3 regions of the Paenibacillus sp. FSL R5-0914 genome follow, and region 3 is predicted to be linked to each of the others. Evidence: a T-box and tRNA genes for the amino acid it is inferred to sense, from the RefSeq annotation. Region 3 holds a T-box; the other regions hold tRNA genes.
The links. A T-box is a leader RNA that pairs with one kind of tRNA and senses whether it is charged. The one in region 3 lies ahead of ileS (isoleucine--tRNA ligase), so its partner is inferred to be a tRNA-Ile.
Positions count from the first base shown of each region.

Region 1: it has a tRNA-Ile gene. The T-box ahead of ileS (isoleucine--tRNA ligase) is inferred to sense a tRNA for this amino acid. The anticodon was not compared.
Region 2: it has a tRNA-Ile gene. The T-box ahead of ileS (isoleucine--tRNA ligase) is inferred to sense a tRNA for this amino acid. The anticodon was not compared.

Region 1 covers NZ_JBBORH010000001.1:772,895-779,090, forward strand. Annotated here, with positions in the region: tRNA gene MKX60_RS03250 (tRNA-Met) at 1-1, opposite strand, end outside; tRNA gene MKX60_RS03255 (tRNA-Ser) at 32-123, opposite strand; rRNA gene MKX60_RS03260 (23S ribosomal RNA) at 206-3,134, opposite strand; tRNA gene MKX60_RS03265 (tRNA-Ala) at 3,275-3,350, opposite strand; tRNA gene MKX60_RS03270 (tRNA-Ile) at 3,371-3,447, opposite strand; rRNA gene rrf (5S ribosomal RNA) at 3,493-3,609, opposite strand; rRNA gene MKX60_RS03280 (16S ribosomal RNA) at 3,734-5,291, opposite strand; gene MKX60_RS03285 (pro-sigmaK processing inhibitor BofA family protein) at 5,594-5,851, opposite strand; gene MKX60_RS03290 (DUF2508 family protein) at 5,895-6,146, opposite strand.
Region 2 covers NZ_JBBORH010000001.1:1,598,797-1,604,992, forward strand. Annotated here, with positions in the region: gene MKX60_RS06940 (stage II sporulation protein M) at 1-219, shown strand, start outside; gene MKX60_RS06945 (hypothetical protein) at 472-702, shown strand; rRNA gene MKX60_RS06950 (16S ribosomal RNA) at 1,061-2,618, shown strand; rRNA gene rrf (5S ribosomal RNA) at 2,743-2,859, shown strand; tRNA gene MKX60_RS06960 (tRNA-Ile) at 2,905-2,981, shown strand; tRNA gene MKX60_RS06965 (tRNA-Ala) at 3,002-3,077, shown strand; rRNA gene MKX60_RS06970 (23S ribosomal RNA) at 3,248-6,176, shown strand.
Region 3 covers NZ_JBBORH010000001.1:2,575,034-2,581,229, forward strand. Annotated here, with positions in the region: gene MKX60_RS11265 (YggS family pyridoxal phosphate-dependent enzyme) at 1-347, shown strand, start outside; gene MKX60_RS11270 (cell division protein SepF) at 359-799, shown strand; gene MKX60_RS11275 (YggT family protein) at 834-1,073, shown strand; gene MKX60_RS11280 (YlmH family RNA-binding protein) at 1,083-1,865, shown strand; gene MKX60_RS11285 (DivIVA domain-containing protein) at 2,093-2,614, shown strand; T-box leader at 2,846-3,120, shown strand; gene ileS (isoleucine--tRNA ligase) at 3,485-6,196, shown strand, end outside.

The DNA of each region.
Region 1 (6,196 bases), 1.8 Mb from region 3:
CACAATAATTAGAAATGCTATGGATTGAAAATGGCGGAGAGAGTGGGATTCGAACCCACGCACCGCTTACGCAGTCTAACCCCTTAGCAGAGGGTCCCCTTATAGCCACTTGGGTATCTCTCCAAACGATATCAGTACCACAGCAATCCAAACAGGAATTTGACTCCCTGAAAACTGAATCCGAATTGAATTTGCGTATTAAGTATAGGATAAGCCCTCGACCGATTAGTATTGGTCAGCTCCATGCATTACTGCACTTCCACCTCCAACCTATCTACCTCGTCGTCTTCAAGGGGTCTTACTAATTGGGAAATCTCATCTTGAGGGGGGCTTCACGCTTAGATGCTTTCAGCGCTTATCCCGTCCGTACGTAGCTACCCAGCCATGCTTCTGGCGAAACAACTGGTGCACCAGCGGTACGTCCATCCCGGTCCTCTCGTACTAAGGACAGCTCCTCTCAAATTTCCTGCGCCCACGACAGATAGGGACCGAACTGTCTCACGACGTTCTGAACCCAGCTCGCGTACCGCTTTAATGGGCGAACAGCCCAACCCTTGGGACCTACTTCAGCCCCAGGATGCGATGAGCCGACATCGAGGTGCCAAACCTCCCCGTCGATGTGGACTCTTGGGGGAGATAAGCCTGTTATCCCCAGGGTAGCTTTTATCCGTTGAGCGATGGCCCTTCCATGCGGTACCACCGGATCACTAAGTCCGACTTTCGTCCCTGCTCGACTTGTAGGTCTCGCAGTCAAGCTCCCTTATGCCTTTGCACTCTTCGAATGATTTCCAACCATTCTGAGGGAACCTTGGAACGCCTCCGTTACTCTTTAGGAGGCGACCGCCCCAGTCAAACTGCCCGCCTGACACGGTCCCCGTACCCGGTAAGGGTACTAGGTTAGAACCTAGATACGATCAGGGTGGTATCCCAACGGCGCCTCCACCGAAGCTTGCGCTCCGATTTCTACGGCTCCCACCTATCCTGTACAGATCGTACCCAAATTCAATATCAAGCTGCAGTAAAGCTCCATGGGGTCTTTCCGTCTTGTCGCGGGTAACCTGCATCTTCACAGGTATTAAAATTTCACCGGATCTCTCGTTGAGACAGCGCCCAAGTCGTTACGCCATTCGTGCGGGTCAGAATTTACCTGACAAGGAATTTCGCTACCTTAGGACCGTTATAGTTACGGCCGCCGTTTACTGGGGCTTCGGTTCATAGCTTCGGGTTACCCCTAACCACTCCCCTTAACCTTCCAGCACCGGGCAGGCGTCAGCCCGTATACTTCGCCTTGCGGCTTCGCACAGACCTGTGTTTTTGCTAAACAGTCGCTTGGGCCTTTTCACTGCGGCCCCCTCGTGCTATTCACACTACCGGGGCACCCCTTCTCCCGAAGTTACGGGGTCATTTTGCCGAGTTCCTTAACGAGAGTTCTTCCGCGCGCCTTAGAATTCTCTTCTCGCCTACCTGTGTCGGTTTGCGGTACGGGCACCTTCTCCTGGCTAGAGGCTTTTCTTGGCAGTGTGAGATCATGACCTTCGCTACTGTAATTTTCGCTCCCCATCACAGCCCAGCCTTAATGATGTGCGGATTTGCCTACACATCAGCCTCACTGCTTAGACGGACATATCCATCAGTCCGCGTCACTACCCTCCTGCGTCACCCCATCGCTCATAGCGGATTACGGTGGTACAGTAATTTCAAACTGTTGTCCTTCGACTACGCCTTTCGGCCTCGCCTTAGGTCCCGACTTACCCTGAGCGGACGAGCCTTCCTCAGGAAACCTTGGGCTTTCGGCGGATCAGATTCTCACTGATCTTTTCGTTACTCATACCGGCATTCTCACTTGTATGCTGTCCAGCGCTCCTTACGGTACACCTTCAACCCACATACAACGCTCCCCTACCCCAGATACATACGTATCTAGCCATAGCTTCGGTGGTGTGTTTAGCCCCGTTACATTTTCGGCGCAGAGTCACTCGACCAGTGAGCTATTACGCACTCTTTCAATGGTGGCTGCTTCTAAGCCAACATCCTGGTTGTCTGTGCAACTCCACATCCTTTCCCACTTAACACACACTTGGGGACCTTAGCTGATGGTCTGGGCTGTTTCCCTTTTGACAATGGATCTTAGCACTCACTGTCTGACTCCCGGCAATAAGTATATGGCATTCGGAGTTTGACTGAGCTTGGTAATCCTTGCGGACCCCGCACCCAATCAGTGCTCTACCTCCACTACTCTTATACCGAGGCTAGCCCTAAAGCTATTTCGGGGAGAACCAGCTATCTCCGAGTTCGATTGGAATTTCTCCGCTACCCCCACCTCATCCCCGCATTTTTCAACATGCGTGGGTTCGGGCCTCCAGTGCGTGTTACCGCACCTTCACCCTGGACAGGGGTAGATCACACGGTTTCGGGTCTACGTCCACATACTCAATCGCCCTATTCAGACTCGCTTTCGCTGCGGCTCCGTCTTCTCGACTTAACCTTGCATGTTAAACGTAACTCGCCGGTTCATTCTACAAAAGGCACGCCATCACCCATAAATAGGGCTCTGACTTTTTGTAAGCACACGGTTTCAGGTTCTATTTCACTCCCCTTCCGGGGTGCTTTTCACCTTTCCCTCACGGTACTGTTTCACTATCGGTCGCCAGGTAGTATTTAGCCTTAGCAGATGGTCCTGCTGGATTCATACGGGGTTTCACGTGCCCCGCACTACTCGGGATCCGTCTCGGAGAGAACACAGTTTAGGCTACAGGGCTTTTACCTCTATCGCGGGCCTTTCCAGACCTCTTCACCTACCATATTCCTTTGTAACTCCATGTGAGACGTCCCACAACCCCTAAGAGCAAGCTCTTAGGTTTAGGCTGTTCCGCGTTCGCTCGCCGCTACTGACGGAATCACTATTGTTTTCTCTTCCTCAGGGTACTTAGATGTTTCAGTTCCCCTGGTCTGCCTCTACATCTCCTATGTGTTCAGAGATGAGTAACTGCGAATTACCACAGCTGGGTTTCCCCATTCGGACACCCCCGGATCAAAGCTTGCTTACAGCTCCCCGAGGCAGTTTCGTTGTTCGCCACGTCCTTCGTCGGCTCCTGGCGCCTAGGCATCCTCCGTGTGCTCTTATTAGCTTAACCTTGATTTTTCCTAAGAAAAATCTCACTAATAACATTTACTTGTTTGCACAAGTTGCTAAAAGATGTTCTAAAACGCAAATTCGTTTCGGTATCCAGTTTTCAAGGATCAATGTTTAAAGAAGGTATTGAATTAAAAATTATGGTGGAGCCAAGCGGGATCGAACCGCTGACCTCCTGCTTGCAAGGCAGGCGCTCTCCCAGCTGAGCTATGGCCCCATAAAAGATATAAAGTTATATGGTGGGCCTTGGTGGACTCGAACCACCGACCTCACCCTTATCAGAGGTGCGCTCTAACCAACTGAGCTAAAAGCCCATATAACATATATAACATTGTGAATCAACCAAAGAATGGTTGTCCGCTTGGCGGCGTCCTACTCTCCCAGGACCCTTCGGTCCAAGTACCATCGGCGCTGGAGGGCTTAACGGTCGTGTTCGGGATGGGTACGTGTGGAACCCCTCCGCTATCGCCACCAAACGCATACGAAAGAGACTTGCTCTTTCAAAACTGAACACGAGTGAGTGTTCGAACCCTAAGGTTCTATTGTGGAAGTTTAACTTCCGATTTGAATGTCTTCATTGCAGAAGACGATTCTCCATAGAAAGGAGGTGATCCAGCCGCACCTTCCGATACGGCTACCTTGTTACGACTTCACCCCAATCATCTACCCCACCTTCGGCGGCTGGCTCCCTTGCGGGTTACCCCACCGACTTCGGGTGTTGTAAACTCTCGTGGTGTGACGGGCGGTGTGTACAAGACCCGGGAACGTATTCACCGCGGCATGCTGATCCGCGATTACTAGCAATTCCGACTTCATGCAGGCGAGTTGCAGCCTGCAATCCGAACTGAGACCGGCTTTGATGGGATTGGCTTCACCTCGCGGCTTCGCTTCCCGTTGTACCGGCCATTGTAGTACGTGTGTAGCCCAGGTCATAAGGGGCATGATGATTTGACGTCATCCCCACCTTCCTCCGGTTTGTCACCGGCAGTCACTCTAGAGTGCCCAGCTTAACCTGCTGGCAACTAAAGTTAAGGGTTGCGCTCGTTGCGGGACTTAACCCAACATCTCACGACACGAGCTGACGACAACCATGCACCACCTGTCTCCTCTGTCCCGAAGGCCGCCACTATCTCTAGTGGATTCAGAGGGATGTCAAGACCTGGTAAGGTTCTTCGCGTTGCTTCGAATTAAACCACATACTCCACTGCTTGTGCGGGTCCCCGTCAATTCCTTTGAGTTTCAGTCTTGCGACCGTACTCCCCAGGCGGAGTGCTTACTGTGTTAACTTCGGCACCAAGGGTATCGAAACCCCTAACACCTAGCACTCATCGTTTACGGCGTGGACTACCAGGGTATCTAATCCTGTTTGCTCCCCACGCTTTCGCGCCTCAGCGTCAGTTACAGCCCAGAAAGTCGCCTTCGCCACTGGTGTTCCTCCACATATCTACGCATTTCACCGCTACACGTGGAATTCCACTTTCCTCTTCTGTACTCAAGTCACCCAGTTTCCAGTGCGACCTCAGGTTGAGCCCAAGGTTTAAACACCAGACTTAAATGACCGCCTGCGCGCGCTTTACGCCCAATAATTCCGGACAACGCTTGCCCCCTACGTATTACCGCGGCTGCTGGCACGTAGTTAGCCGGGGCTTTCTTCTCAGGTACCGTCACTCCGGTAGCAGTTACTCTACCGGACGTTCTTCCCTGGCAACAGAGCTTTACGATCCGAAAACCTTCATCACTCACGCGGCGTTGCTCCGTCAGACTTTCGTCCATTGCGGAAGATTCCCTACTGCTGCCTCCCGTAGGAGTCTGGGCCGTGTCTCAGTCCCAGTGTGGCCGTTCACCCTCTCAGGTCGGCTACGCATCGTCGCCTTGGTGGGCCGTTACCCCACCAACTAGCTAATGCGCCGCAGGCCCATCCCTCAGTGACAGATTGCTCCGTCTTTCATTCTTTCTTCAGGAGAAAAAAGAAATTATCCGGTATTAGCTACCGTTTCCGGTAGTTATCCCAGTCTAAGGGGCAGGTTGCCTACGTGTTACTCACCCGTCCGCCGCTAAGTTACTTTGAAAGCAAGCTTTCAAAGTAACTCCGCTCGACTTGCATGTATTAGGCACGCCGCCAGCGTTCGTCCTGAGCCAGGATCAAACTCTCCAATTAGTATTGAAAAGAGCGATATGCTCATTTTGAAACATCTGACGAGAAAATTAATTCTCTAATTTTGGATTTCACTTTCGTGATTTCCCACTCACTCGTTGTTCAGTTTTCAAAGATCAATGTCTCATCTTTCGTTGTCGTTGCTTGTCAGCAGCGACCTTTATAATATATCACAGCACCTTTGTTTTCGTCAAGCGTTTTTTTAATTTCTTTTTTTCGCTTACCGTTTCAGCAAGTTGTTAATCAACATCTTGTCCAAAGGGGCGAGACTTAATGTATCATATTTTTCAAACTCACGTCAAGCATTAAAACAAAATAATTCTTAATCCTATTAACATTACTACGCCTGGAAGACCAAGAACCGTTACTGCGCCTATGGTTGCGGGATTCAGGGGAATATGAACTTGTGTGATTAAACCCGAGAAATTCACTACATATATCGCGAGCGCAGCCAGTACCAAATGAGCTCCGAACAGACTAAGCCATCCAAAGCCAAGTTTTTTCCGGAATACAATTACACTTAACAATACAACCGATATGACCAGTACTCCTATAGCTAACATTCTTAGCATGTTGATCCCTCCTATATCTCCATTTGGTTAGCGCCTACATCTGACTGCTATTTAATCCAATGCTCTTTGCATGTTTGAGATGTATCTGATACTTACGCTCTGCTGCCTCTAAAATATAAATAGCATAATCAATTTGATCTTGACCCAACGCTTCATCAAACATTAGGTACGCTCTCTCCCACTCAGATTGCGCCTTACGAACCTCCAGCAACGTTTCCCAGCCCTCCGTATCTTTTCTACCCTGTTCTTCATCTGCTCCCCGCCACAATGAGGTCCACCATCCCATTACTCATTCCTCCTCAGAATAATTTCGATGCAAAATTACATCTCGTTATT
Region 2 (6,196 bases), 980 kb from region 3:
ATAGAGATTCCAGCAATCATTATTGCTTGTGCATTTGGGCTTCAGTTCGGCGGGAAAGTAGTTGCAAGCCTGTTTAGCTCATCCACTAAAAAAGTGAACAGAGGTGTTGAGTGGTCTTCGTTCATGCGTCAAACACTTACGGCATCTATTTGGACAATAATCCTGTTATTTGTTGCAGCCATCATTGAAAGCACAATAACTTTTTCTCTTTTATCATAAAACTTCCGAGAATGGAGCATAACAGTAAAGCTATTCATCCAAGGATTGCCTAAAGGTCAGAAGTATATAATCGTGACGAAACCATAAAGGGAATTTTTAATAATTATGGTTATAAAAAGAGTACTCCGGTTAATCTAGTGTAAGAGGATCTTAAGGCAGCTTTCTCCATGAGATGGACTAACTAATTATGTACAAGGGGTTTTTGGTTTTAGTGAATGTGTTACTTGCAACTTCATGAAGGAGGCCAAGCATATGTTGGGAATGTTGTTCAACGAAAAAGAATGCAAGGAACTGGATTATGTTTTGCGGAAAGAACTTGATGAGATGCTGTTAGATTTGAGCGATCAGCGCTTGGACCAAAATATCAGGCATGCCATCGCCAATAGATATAAGACTGTATTTCGTATGTATGCTCGTTTTGCTCCTCAGAAAGAGCTTTCCAAGTATGCGTGGGGTGGACGTTCTTCTCAGTATAAACACTAAGGATAAGCGGTAAATGCAAGAGTCTTATATGAATTTAAGATTTTTTAATAAAATAGCTTGACTAAAAAGGAGTGCTCGTGATAAATTATATCTCGCGCTCCTTTTGCTTGTGTAAAAGGGAAGCGGAAGGCAAGAAAAGTTGAAAAAAACTTTTTCAAAAAAAAGACTTGCCAAACAACGAAACACTGTGATATATTATAAAGGTCGCCGCTGACAAACAACGACGACGAAATGAGAGACATTGATCTTTGAAAACTGAACAACGAGTGAGTGGGAAATCACGAAAGTGAAATCCAAAATTAGAGAATTAATTTTCTCGTCAGATGTTTCAAAATGAGCATATCGCTCTTTTCAATACTAATTGGAGAGTTTGATCCTGGCTCAGGACGAACGCTGGCGGCGTGCCTAATACATGCAAGTCGAGCGGAGTTACTTTGAAAGCTTGCTTTCAAAGTAACTTAGCGGCGGACGGGTGAGTAACACGTAGGCAACCTGCCCCTTAGACTGGGATAACTACCGGAAACGGTAGCTAATACCGGATAATTTCTTTTTTCTCCTGAAGAAAGAATGAAAGACGGAGCAATCTGTCACTGAGGGATGGGCCTGCGGCGCATTAGCTAGTTGGTGGGGTAACGGCCCACCAAGGCGACGATGCGTAGCCGACCTGAGAGGGTGAACGGCCACACTGGGACTGAGACACGGCCCAGACTCCTACGGGAGGCAGCAGTAGGGAATCTTCCGCAATGGACGAAAGTCTGACGGAGCAACGCCGCGTGAGTGATGAAGGTTTTCGGATCGTAAAGCTCTGTTGCCAGGGAAGAACGTCCGGTAGAGTAACTGCTACCGGAGTGACGGTACCTGAGAAGAAAGCCCCGGCTAACTACGTGCCAGCAGCCGCGGTAATACGTAGGGGGCAAGCGTTGTCCGGAATTATTGGGCGTAAAGCGCGCGCAGGCGGTCATTTAAGTCTGGTGTTTAAACCTTGGGCTCAACCTGAGGTCGCACTGGAAACTGGGTGACTTGAGTACAGAAGAGGAAAGTGGAATTCCACGTGTAGCGGTGAAATGCGTAGATATGTGGAGGAACACCAGTGGCGAAGGCGACTTTCTGGGCTGTAACTGACGCTGAGGCGCGAAAGCGTGGGGAGCAAACAGGATTAGATACCCTGGTAGTCCACGCCGTAAACGATGAGTGCTAGGTGTTAGGGGTTTCGATACCCTTGGTGCCGAAGTTAACACAGTAAGCACTCCGCCTGGGGAGTACGGTCGCAAGACTGAAACTCAAAGGAATTGACGGGGACCCGCACAAGCAGTGGAGTATGTGGTTTAATTCGAAGCAACGCGAAGAACCTTACCAGGTCTTGACATCCCTCTGAATCCACTAGAGATAGTGGCGGCCTTCGGGACAGAGGAGACAGGTGGTGCATGGTTGTCGTCAGCTCGTGTCGTGAGATGTTGGGTTAAGTCCCGCAACGAGCGCAACCCTTAACTTTAGTTGCCAGCAGGTTAAGCTGGGCACTCTAGAGTGACTGCCGGTGACAAACCGGAGGAAGGTGGGGATGACGTCAAATCATCATGCCCCTTATGACCTGGGCTACACACGTACTACAATGGCCGGTACAACGGGAAGCGAAACCGCGAGGTGAAGCCAATCCCATCAAAGCCGGTCTCAGTTCGGATTGCAGGCTGCAACTCGCCTGCATGAAGTCGGAATTGCTAGTAATCGCGGATCAGCATGCCGCGGTGAATACGTTCCCGGGTCTTGTACACACCGCCCGTCACACCACGAGAGTTTACAACACCCGAAGTCGGTGGGGTAACCCGCAAGGGAGCCAGCCGCCGAAGGTGGGGTAGATGATTGGGGTGAAGTCGTAACAAGGTAGCCGTATCGGAAGGTGCGGCTGGATCACCTCCTTTCTATGGAGAATCGTCTTCTGCAATGAAGACATTCAAATCGGAAGTTAAACTTCCATTATAGAACCTTCGGGTTCGAACACTCACTCGTGTTCAGTTTTGAAAGAGTAAGTCTCTTTCATATACGTTTGGTGGCGATAGCGGAGGGGTTCCACACGTACCCATCCCGAACACGACCGTTAAGCCCTCCAGCGCCGATGGTACTTGGACCGAAGGGTCCTGGGAGAGTAGGACGCCGCCAAGCGGACAACCATTCTTTGGTTGATTCACAATGTTATATATGTTATATGGGCTTTTAGCTCAGTTGGTTAGAGCGCACCTCTGATAAGGGTGAGGTCGGTGGTTCGAGTCCACCAAGGCCCACCATATAACTTTATATCTTTTATGGGGCCATAGCTCAGCTGGGAGAGCGCCTGCCTTGCAAGCAGGAGGTCAGCGGTTCGATCCCGCTTGGCTCCACCATAATTTTTAATTCAATACTTTCTTTAAACATTGATCCTTGAAAACTGGATACCGAAACGAATTTGCGTTTTAGAACATCTTTTAGCAACTTGTGTAAACAAGTAAATGTTATTAGTGAGATGATTCCAAAAGAAATGTCATTGTATGATATTTTCCTGCGGAAAAATCAAGGTTAAGCTAATAAGAGCACACGGAGGATGCCTAGGCGCCAGGAGCCGACGAAGGACGTGGCGAACAACGAAACTGCCTCGGGGAGCTGTAAGCAAGCTTTGATCCGGGGGTGTCCGAATGGGGAAACCCAGCTGTGGTAATTCGCAGTTACTCATCTCTGAACACATAGGAGATGTAGAGGCAGACCAGGGGAACTGAAACATCTAAGTACCCTGAGGAAGAGAAAACAATAGTGATTCCGTCAGTAGCGGCGAGCGAACGCGGAACAGCCTAAACCTAAGAGCTTGCTCTTAGGGGTTGTGGGACGTCTCACATGGAGTTACAAAGGAATATGGTAGGTGAAGAGGTCTGGAAAGGCCCGCGATAGAGGTAAAAGCCCTGTAACCTAAACTGTGTTCTCTCCGAGACGGATCCCGAGTAGTGCGGGGCACGTGAAACCCCGTATGAATCCAGCAGGACCATCTGCTAAGGCTAAATACTACCTGGCGACCGATAGTGAAACAGTACCGTGAGGGAAAGGTGAAAAGCACCCCGGAAGGGGAGTGAAATAGAACCTGAAACCGTGTGCTTACAAAAAGTCAGAGCCCTATTAATGGGTGATGGCGTGCCTTTTGTAGAATGAACCGGCGAGTTACGTTTAACATGCAAGGTTAAGTCGAGAAGACGGAGCCGCAGCGAAAGCGAGTCTGAATAGGGCGATTTAGTATGTGGACGTAGACCCGAAACCGTGTGATCTACCCCTGTCCAGGGTGAAGGTGCGGTAACACGCACTGGAGGCCCGAACCCACGCATGTTGAAAAATGCGGGGATGAGGTGGGGGTAGCGGAGAAATTCCAATCGAACTCGGAGATAGCTGGTTCTCCCCGAAATAGCTTTAGGGCTAGCCTCGGTATAAGAGTAGTGGAGGTAGAGCACTGATTGGGTGCGGGGTCCGCAAGGATTACCAAGCTCAGTCAAACTCCGAATGCCATATACTTATTGCCGGGAGTCAGACAGTGAGTGCTAAGATCCATTGTCAAAAGGGAAACAGCCCAGACCATCAGCTAAGGTCCCCAAGTGTGTGTTAAGTGGGAAAGGATGTGGAGTTGCACAGACAACCAGGATGTTGGCTTAGAAGCAGCCACCATTGAAAGAGTGCGTAATAGCTCACTGGTCGAGTGACTCTGCGCCGAAAATGTAACGGGGCTAAACACACCACCGAAGCTATGGCTAGATACGTATGTATCTGGGGTAGGGGAGCGTTGTATGTGGGTTGAAGGTGTACCGTAAGGAGCGCTGGACAGCATACAAGTGAGAATGCCGGTATGAGTAACGAAAAGATCAGTGAGAATCTGATCCGCCGAAAGCCCAAGGTTTCCTGAGGAAGGCTCGTCCGCTCAGGGTAAGTCGGGACCTAAGGCGAGGCCGAAAGGCGTAGTCGAAGGACAACAGTTTGAAATTACTGTACCACCGTAATCCGCTATGAGCGATGGGGTGACGCAGGAGGGTAGTGACGCGGACTGATGGATATGTCCGTCTAAGCAGTGAGGCTGATGTGTAGGCAAATCCGCACATCGTTAAGGCTGGGCTGTGATGGGGAGCGAAAATTACAGTAGCGAAGGTCATGATCTCACACTGCCAAGAAAAGCCTCTAGCCAGGAGAAGGTGCCCGTACCGCAAACCGACACAGGTAGGCGAGAAGAGAATTCTAAGGCGCGCGGAAGAACTCTCGTTAAGGAACTCGGCAAAATGACCCCGTAACTTCGGGAGAAGGGGTGCCCCGGTAGTGTGAATAGCACGAGGGGGCCGCAGTGAAAAGGCCCAAGCGACTGTTTAGCAAAAACACAGGTCTGTGCGAAGCCGCAAGGCGAAGTATACGGGCTGACGCCTGCCCGGTGCTGGAAGGTTAAGGGGAGTGGTTAGGGGTAACCCGAAGCTATGAACCGAAGCCCCAGTAAACGGCGGCCGTAACTATAACGGTCCTAAGGTAGCGAAATTCCTTGTCAGGTAAATTCTGACCCGCACGAATGGCGTAACGACTTGGGCGCTGTCTCAACGAGAGATCCGGTGAAATTTTAATACCTGTGAAGATGCAGGTTACCCGCGACAAGACGGAAAGACCCCATGGAGCTTTACTGCAGCTTGATATTGAATTTGGGTACGATCTGTACAGGATAGGTGGGAGCCGTAGAAATCGGAGCGCAAGCTTCGGTGGAGGCGCCGTTGGGATACCACCCTGATCGTATCTAGGTTCTAACCTAGTACCCTAATCGGGTACGGGGACCGTGTCAGGCGGGCAGTTTGACTGGGGCGGTCGCCTCCTAAAGAGTAACGGAGGCGTTCCAAGGTTCCCTCAGAATGGTTGGAAATCATTCGAAGAGTGCAAAGGCATAAGGGAGCTTGACTGCGAGACCTACAAGTCGAGCAGGGACGAAAGTCGGACTTAGTGATCCGGTGGTACCGCATGGAAGGGCCATCGCTCAACGGATAAAAGCTACCCTGGGGATAACAGGCTTATCTCCCCCAAGAGTCCACATCGACGGGGAGGTTTGGCACCTCGATGTCGGCTCATCGCATCCTGGGGCTGAAGTAGGTCCCAAGGGTTGGGCTGTTCGCCCATTAAAGCGGTACGCGAGCTGGGTTCAGAACGTCGTGAGACAGTTCGGTCCCTATCTGTCGTGGGCGCAGGAAATTTGAGAGGAGCTGTCCTTAGTACGAGAGGACCGGGATGGACGTACCGCTGGTGCACCAGTTGTTCCGCCAGGAGCATGGCTGGGTAGCTACGTACGGACGGGATAAGCGCTGAAAGCATCTAAGCGTGAAGCCCCCCTCAAGATGAGATTTCCCAATTAGTAAGACCCCTTGAAGACGACGAGGTAGATAGGTTGGAGGTGGAAGTGCAGTAATGCATGGAGCTGACCAATACTAATCGGTCGAGGGCTTATCCTATACTTAAGACGCAAATTCAA
Region 3 (6,196 bases):
TTGCCGCAGATCAAGAAGTGAATGTCTTTCTTCAAGTAAACATCTCTGGAGAAGATACGAAATTTGGTCTGTCGCCTGAGGCGGTACCTGGATTTTTGCGTGAAATTGCTAGTCTAGACCGTGTAAAAGTAATTGGACTAATGACGATGGCACCTTTAGAAGGTGATCCGGAGCTTACCCGCCCTGTATTTCGCGGACTTCGTGAGCTGCGCGATGAGCTCAATCAACTTGCTTTGACACCTGAACCGATTACGGAGCTATCAATGGGAATGTCGAATGATTTTGAAGTGGCGATACAGGAAGGAGCCACCTGGGTACGCCTAGGTACGGTGTTAGTAGGCCATTAGGAGGGATCGTGATGAGCGTTATGAACCGATTTATGAGTTTTTTGGGCTTGCAGGAGGAAGAAGAAGTTGTGGAGCGGGAGCAAATCCACGAAGAGGATGAGTATGAGCCAGCCCCTGTCGAAACCCGCAAAAATCAAAGGGGCAACGTTGTCAGTATCCATTCGCAGAAGAATGTAAAAGTTGTACTTTATGAGCCACGTTCATACGATGAGGCTCAGGAAATTGCGGACCATCTCCGTTCTCACCGGACGGTAGTAATCAATCTTCAGCGTGTCCGTAATGATCAGGCAATGAGAATTATTGATTTTTTAAGTGGAACCGTTTATGCCCTTGGGGGAGGAATCTCTAAAATTGGGGGCAATATATTTATGTGCACGCCAGATACCGTTGAAATTCAAGGTGCCATTACGGAAATCCTAGGTGACGATCCAGACTATAACAGAATGAGGTGAATGAGCTTTGCCCCAAATTGATTACATTATTGATATGCTGTTTAATATTTATTTTTACATGATTATTTTCTACGTACTGATGTCGTGGTTACCAAACGTTCGTGAGAACTTTATCGGAGAACTGCTGAGCAAGCTTGTTGAGCCGTATTTGACACCATTTCGTCGATTTATTCCGCCACTCTTTGGTACGCTTGATATTTCCCCGATCATTGCACTATTCGTCTTGGAATTTGCGGCAGGTGGACTCAAATCCATTCTGCACTTAATTTTTTAGGCAGAAGTGATGAAGACAGAAGTTTACGGGCATTTTCATCCCGATGAAAGACAATTTGTGGACAAGGCTTGGGAATGGGTTACCCATGCTGAAGAATATCATGAGACGAAACTGACCGAATTTCTAGATCCGCGCCAAGGATTTATTCTGCAAAGTCTCGTCAATCGACATCCAGATGTTATCGTTAGATGGGAAGGCGGCCACCCTGAGGCAGAGCGGAAGCGAGCACTCATTGCGCCTGATTACCGTGATCTGGATCATGAGGACATGGAGCTGAGCGTTCTTGCGATAACCTCTGGTGAGCAAAAGTTTCTGGCGTTAGAGCATGGGGACTACATGGGCTCTATTCTGGGTCTTGGAGTAAAACGTGGAAAAATCGGTGATATTCATGTTCTGGACGATGGTTGTCATGTGGTAGTAGCTGCAGATATTGCAGATTATTTAGACATGAATTTAACTGGAGTACACCGAATACAGGTGAGCACGGAGGTATTGCCACTTTCTGCCTTGCGTAATAGTGAGGTGAAGCTGGAAATGATGGATTTGACTGTAGCGTCCCTACGATTGGATGGCATAGCCGCAGATGTAACACGGCTTAGTCGAAGCAAAATTCTTGCTCCCATCAAGGCTGGGCGCGTTCGGGTAAATTGGAAAGTGGAAGAAGACCCTTCCTGCGGACTTAAAGATGGTGACATGGTATCTATTCAAGGATTTGGTCGATTCAAGGTTCTAGAGGTTGGTAGTTTGACGAAAAAGGGCCGATACCGTGTTCAGGTTGGTAAATTTGTGTGAATCCCTTGCAGGAATCCGGCTTTACTTGTCGAAATTGATTATTTCGAGGGAATCAAACATTTTTAAAGCAGGACGCCGATATTTTATAAAAGAGGCGAACCATGAATGGCAGTTGGAACGTCGATACATCCTCTGCCTTTACTTGAAGTACAGTCTTTCTTCTTTGTCTGCTGCGCAGGTATGGTTCAGAGACTTAGAAGGTCCGAAATTTCTAGGAGGTGCACAGCATGCCATTAACACCGCTCGATATACATAACAAGGAGTTCTCTCGGAGACTTCGCGGTTATGATGAGGACGAGGTCAACGAATTTCTGGATCAAGTAATTAAGGATTACGAAAGTGTCATCCGTGAGAACAAAGAGCTGCAGAATCAGCTTTTGTCCATTCAAGAGCGTTTAGATCATTTTGTGAATATTGAAGAGAGTTTATCGAAAACGATCTTAGTCGCTCAGGAAGCGGCGGATGATGTGAAGAACAACTCCAAGAAGGAATCGCAGCTCATTATCAAGGAAGCGGAAAAGAACGCGGATCGGATTATTAACGAAGCGTTATCCAAATCCCGTAAGGTTGCTATTGAGACTGAAGAATTGCGTAAGCAAGCTTCAATCTATCGCACTCGTTTCCGCACATTGGTGGAAGCACAGCTCGAGCTGTTGTCACAAGATGACTGGAATGCCTTGGAGAGTCGTGAGGCAAGCGAGAACGTAACCTTTAAGGATGATGTTCTACATCGTTCTAATGCATTATGATGAATGAATGCTGCTTGAATTTATAGGGGGGAATTCCCTCTAATTTATAATTTCATGCTATAATCGGTTAAATAGAGGGAGTTATTCCCTCTATTTTTATTTTCCGCTAAAATCGATCATAATAAAGTATTCCGCCTGCACAGGTATACTCCTAATTGCGGATTTGGCTAGCGGTTGTTGACATTTAGACTTAAAAAGTCTATAAATAGAACATATCTGTATAATGTTTATATGTATTCGATGACGGGACAAGTACGACAAGGTAACGTTCTCCAGAGAGTCGGCGATTGCTGAGAGCCGATTGTTCGAACCCTGCCGGAAGATCTTCCCCTAGAAGTTAAGCTGAAGCGTTGATCGTGCGTAAGCTTAGCCGTCCGCCGGACGTTACACCGGACCTGTGCATGAGATTTACGCGCAGGACTGAGATTGTGCTGAATACACTCCCCTTAAGGATGTGCTCATGCGCAGAATTAGGGTGGTATCGCGAGCGTTGTCTCGCCCCTTTGGGGGTGAGATGACGCTTATTTTGTTGTTCCGGGGTGGCCATCCCCCTTTCTAAGAGGGACCCCAAAGGGCTGCCGCCCTCTGGACACCCGCAATGTAAAGCCTCGTGCAAACGGGTACGGTGGTGGAAGCGAACGGACTCATGTGGCTGAAGGAACGGCCCTTCTTAGGCTCCCCTGGCGGGTTCGCCTGCGGGGCCTTCATTGCTAGAGCAGACCGACGTTTCACTCGCCGCTCCATGTGGCACCCCGAGCCAGTGCTGCCCTGCGGGATCGCGGCTCGGGTACCGAAGGCAAGAGCTGAATCAGACTGCCCAAGGATCGAAAAGAGCTTTAAAGACTAAACCATGAAAGGATTGACCATCACATGCAAAAAGTAGATGTCAAAGAAAAAGCACGGGCAAGAGATGTCCGCATATTGAAGAAATGGAGCGACGAAAATACGTTCCGTAAATCGATGGAGAATCGTGAAGGACGTCCGAACTATGTATTTTACGAAGGTCCTCCAACAGCGAACGGTGCACCGCATATCGGGCACGTACTGGGCCGTGTAATCAAGGATTTCATCGGTCGTTACCAAACGATGAAAGGTTACCGCGTGGTACGTAAAGCGGGCTGGGATACACACGGTTTGCCAGTAGAACTAGGCGTACAAAAGAAGCTTGGCATCTCCGGCAAACAAGAGATCGAGGAATATGGCGTAGAAAAATTCATTCAGGAATGTAAAGACAGCGTCTTCGGTTATGAGAAGCAATGGCGCGAGTTTACAGAGGGTATCGGATACTGGACGGATCTAGATAATCCTTACGTAACTTTGGATAACACGTATATCGAGAGCGTGTGGAACATCTTGGCTACTGTGCATGACAAAGGGTTGCTCTACCGCGGACACCGTGTTAGTCCTTACTGCCCAAGCTGTCAGACTACCCTAAGCTCCCATGAAGTAGCCCAAGGCTACAAGACCGTCAAGGATCTCAGTGCGACTGCAAAGTTCAAACTGGATGACAGTGGAGACTACGTACTAGCTTGGACGACTACACCTTGGACGCTGCCAGCACATATGGCGTTAGCCATGAACCCTGACATGGATTATGTACGTGTACAACAAGAAGACGGTATCTACATTGTTGCCAAAAATTTGGTGGAGGAAGTAATGAAAGGCGAGCACACAGTCCTTTCTACACATAAAGGTTCCGAGTTTATCGGCAAAACCTACGCTCCTCCATTCGGATACATCAAGGCAGAGAAAAGCAATGTCATCGTAGGTGCTTCCTTCGTTACAGATTCCAGTGGTACTGGGATCGTACACATGGCACCAGCGCATGGTGAAGATGACTATAAGACTTGCCGCGAGAACGGCATCAGCTTCGTGAACGTGGTTGATAATTCCGGTAAGTATACGGATGTAGTGTCTGATTTTGCTGGACGCTTCGTGAAAGATTGCGATTTGGATATCGTTAAAGCTTTGTCTGAAAAAGGACTGCTTTACGGCAAAGAAAAATACGAGCACAGCTATCCGTTCTGCTGGCGTTGTGATACACCACTCTTGTACTACGCAACAGACAGCTGGTTCATCAACACTACAGCGATCAAAGATCAGCTGATTGCTAACAACAACAGTGTAGATTGGTATCCTGATCATGTACGTGAAGGACGTTTCGGGAAGTTCCTGGATGAACTGGTGGACTGGAATATCAGCCGTAATCGTTACTGGGGCACACCGCTTAATGTTTGGGTATGTCAAGAAACGGGCAAAGAGTTCGCTCCACACAGCATTGAAGAACTAAGAGCGATGGCGATTGGTGATGTTCCTGAGGATATCGAGCTGCATAAGCCTTTTGTAGATAAGATCAAGCTACGCAGTCCTTTCAGCGAAGGCGCAGAGATGGTTCGCACACCAGAAGTTATCGATGTTTGGTTCGATAGTGGTTCGATGCCATTTGCGCAAAGTCATTATCCATTTGAGAACGAGGATAAGCTGAATGATCAATATCCAGCGGATATGATCTGTGAAGGGATCGACCAGACACGTGGATGGTTCTACAGCTTACTAGCTGTATCTACCTTGTTTAAAGGTAAAGCTCCATATAAAGCTGTTATTGCTCACGGTCATATCCTTGATGAGAATGGTCAAAAAATGTCCAAATCAAAAGGCAATGTTATTGATCCTTGGGATATCATGAACGATTACGGCACGGATGCTTTCCGTTGGGCGATTCTATCCGATAGTGCACCGTGGAATAACAAACGTTTCTCTCGTGGCCTTGTAGGGGAAACCAAATCCAAAGTTGTAGATACACTGGTGAATACGCATGCGTTCTTGACGCTTTATGCAGGCATCGATGGTTATGATCCTGCCGATCATCCTTTTAAAGTATCGGAACATAAGCTGGACCGCTGGATTTTGTCCCGTCTGAACAGCTTGATTCTTTTGGTAGACAAAGGACTTGCAGTTAATGACTTCGTGAATACATCCAAAGGTATTGAGAACTTTATAGATGAGCTGAGTAACTGGTATATCCGTCGTTCCCGTGATCGTTTCTGGGGTAGTGGTCTAGGTGAAGATAAGCTGGATGCTTACCGTACACTGACCCATGTGCTTTTGAAGACAGCGTCTTTGATGGCTCCATTTACACCGATGTTGTCTGAAGATATCTTCACGAACCTTGGCGGCGGAGAAAGTGTGCATTTAGCAGATTATCCGGTTGCTGATGAGAGCTTGATCGATAAAGAGCTGGAAGAGGATATGGAAAGTGCGAGACAAATCGTTGAGCTGGCGCGTAACGTGCGTAACGAAACAGGCATTAAGAATCGTCAACCGCTGTCTGAGCTGATCGTTTCGATGAACCGTGACTTCCATTTGGCTGAGTATGAAGAGATCATCAAAGACGAGATCAACATCAAGAACATCGTGCTAGAGACTAGCGATAGTGGATTTGTTGACTTCACACTCAAGCTGAATCTTAAAGTTGCCGGTAAAAAATACGGTAAAAACGTCGGCTTCCTGCAAGGCTTCCTAAAAGCTTTGGACAGTGACTCTACCCGCAAAGCGGTGCAAGATGGCTCAATCGCGATTGCG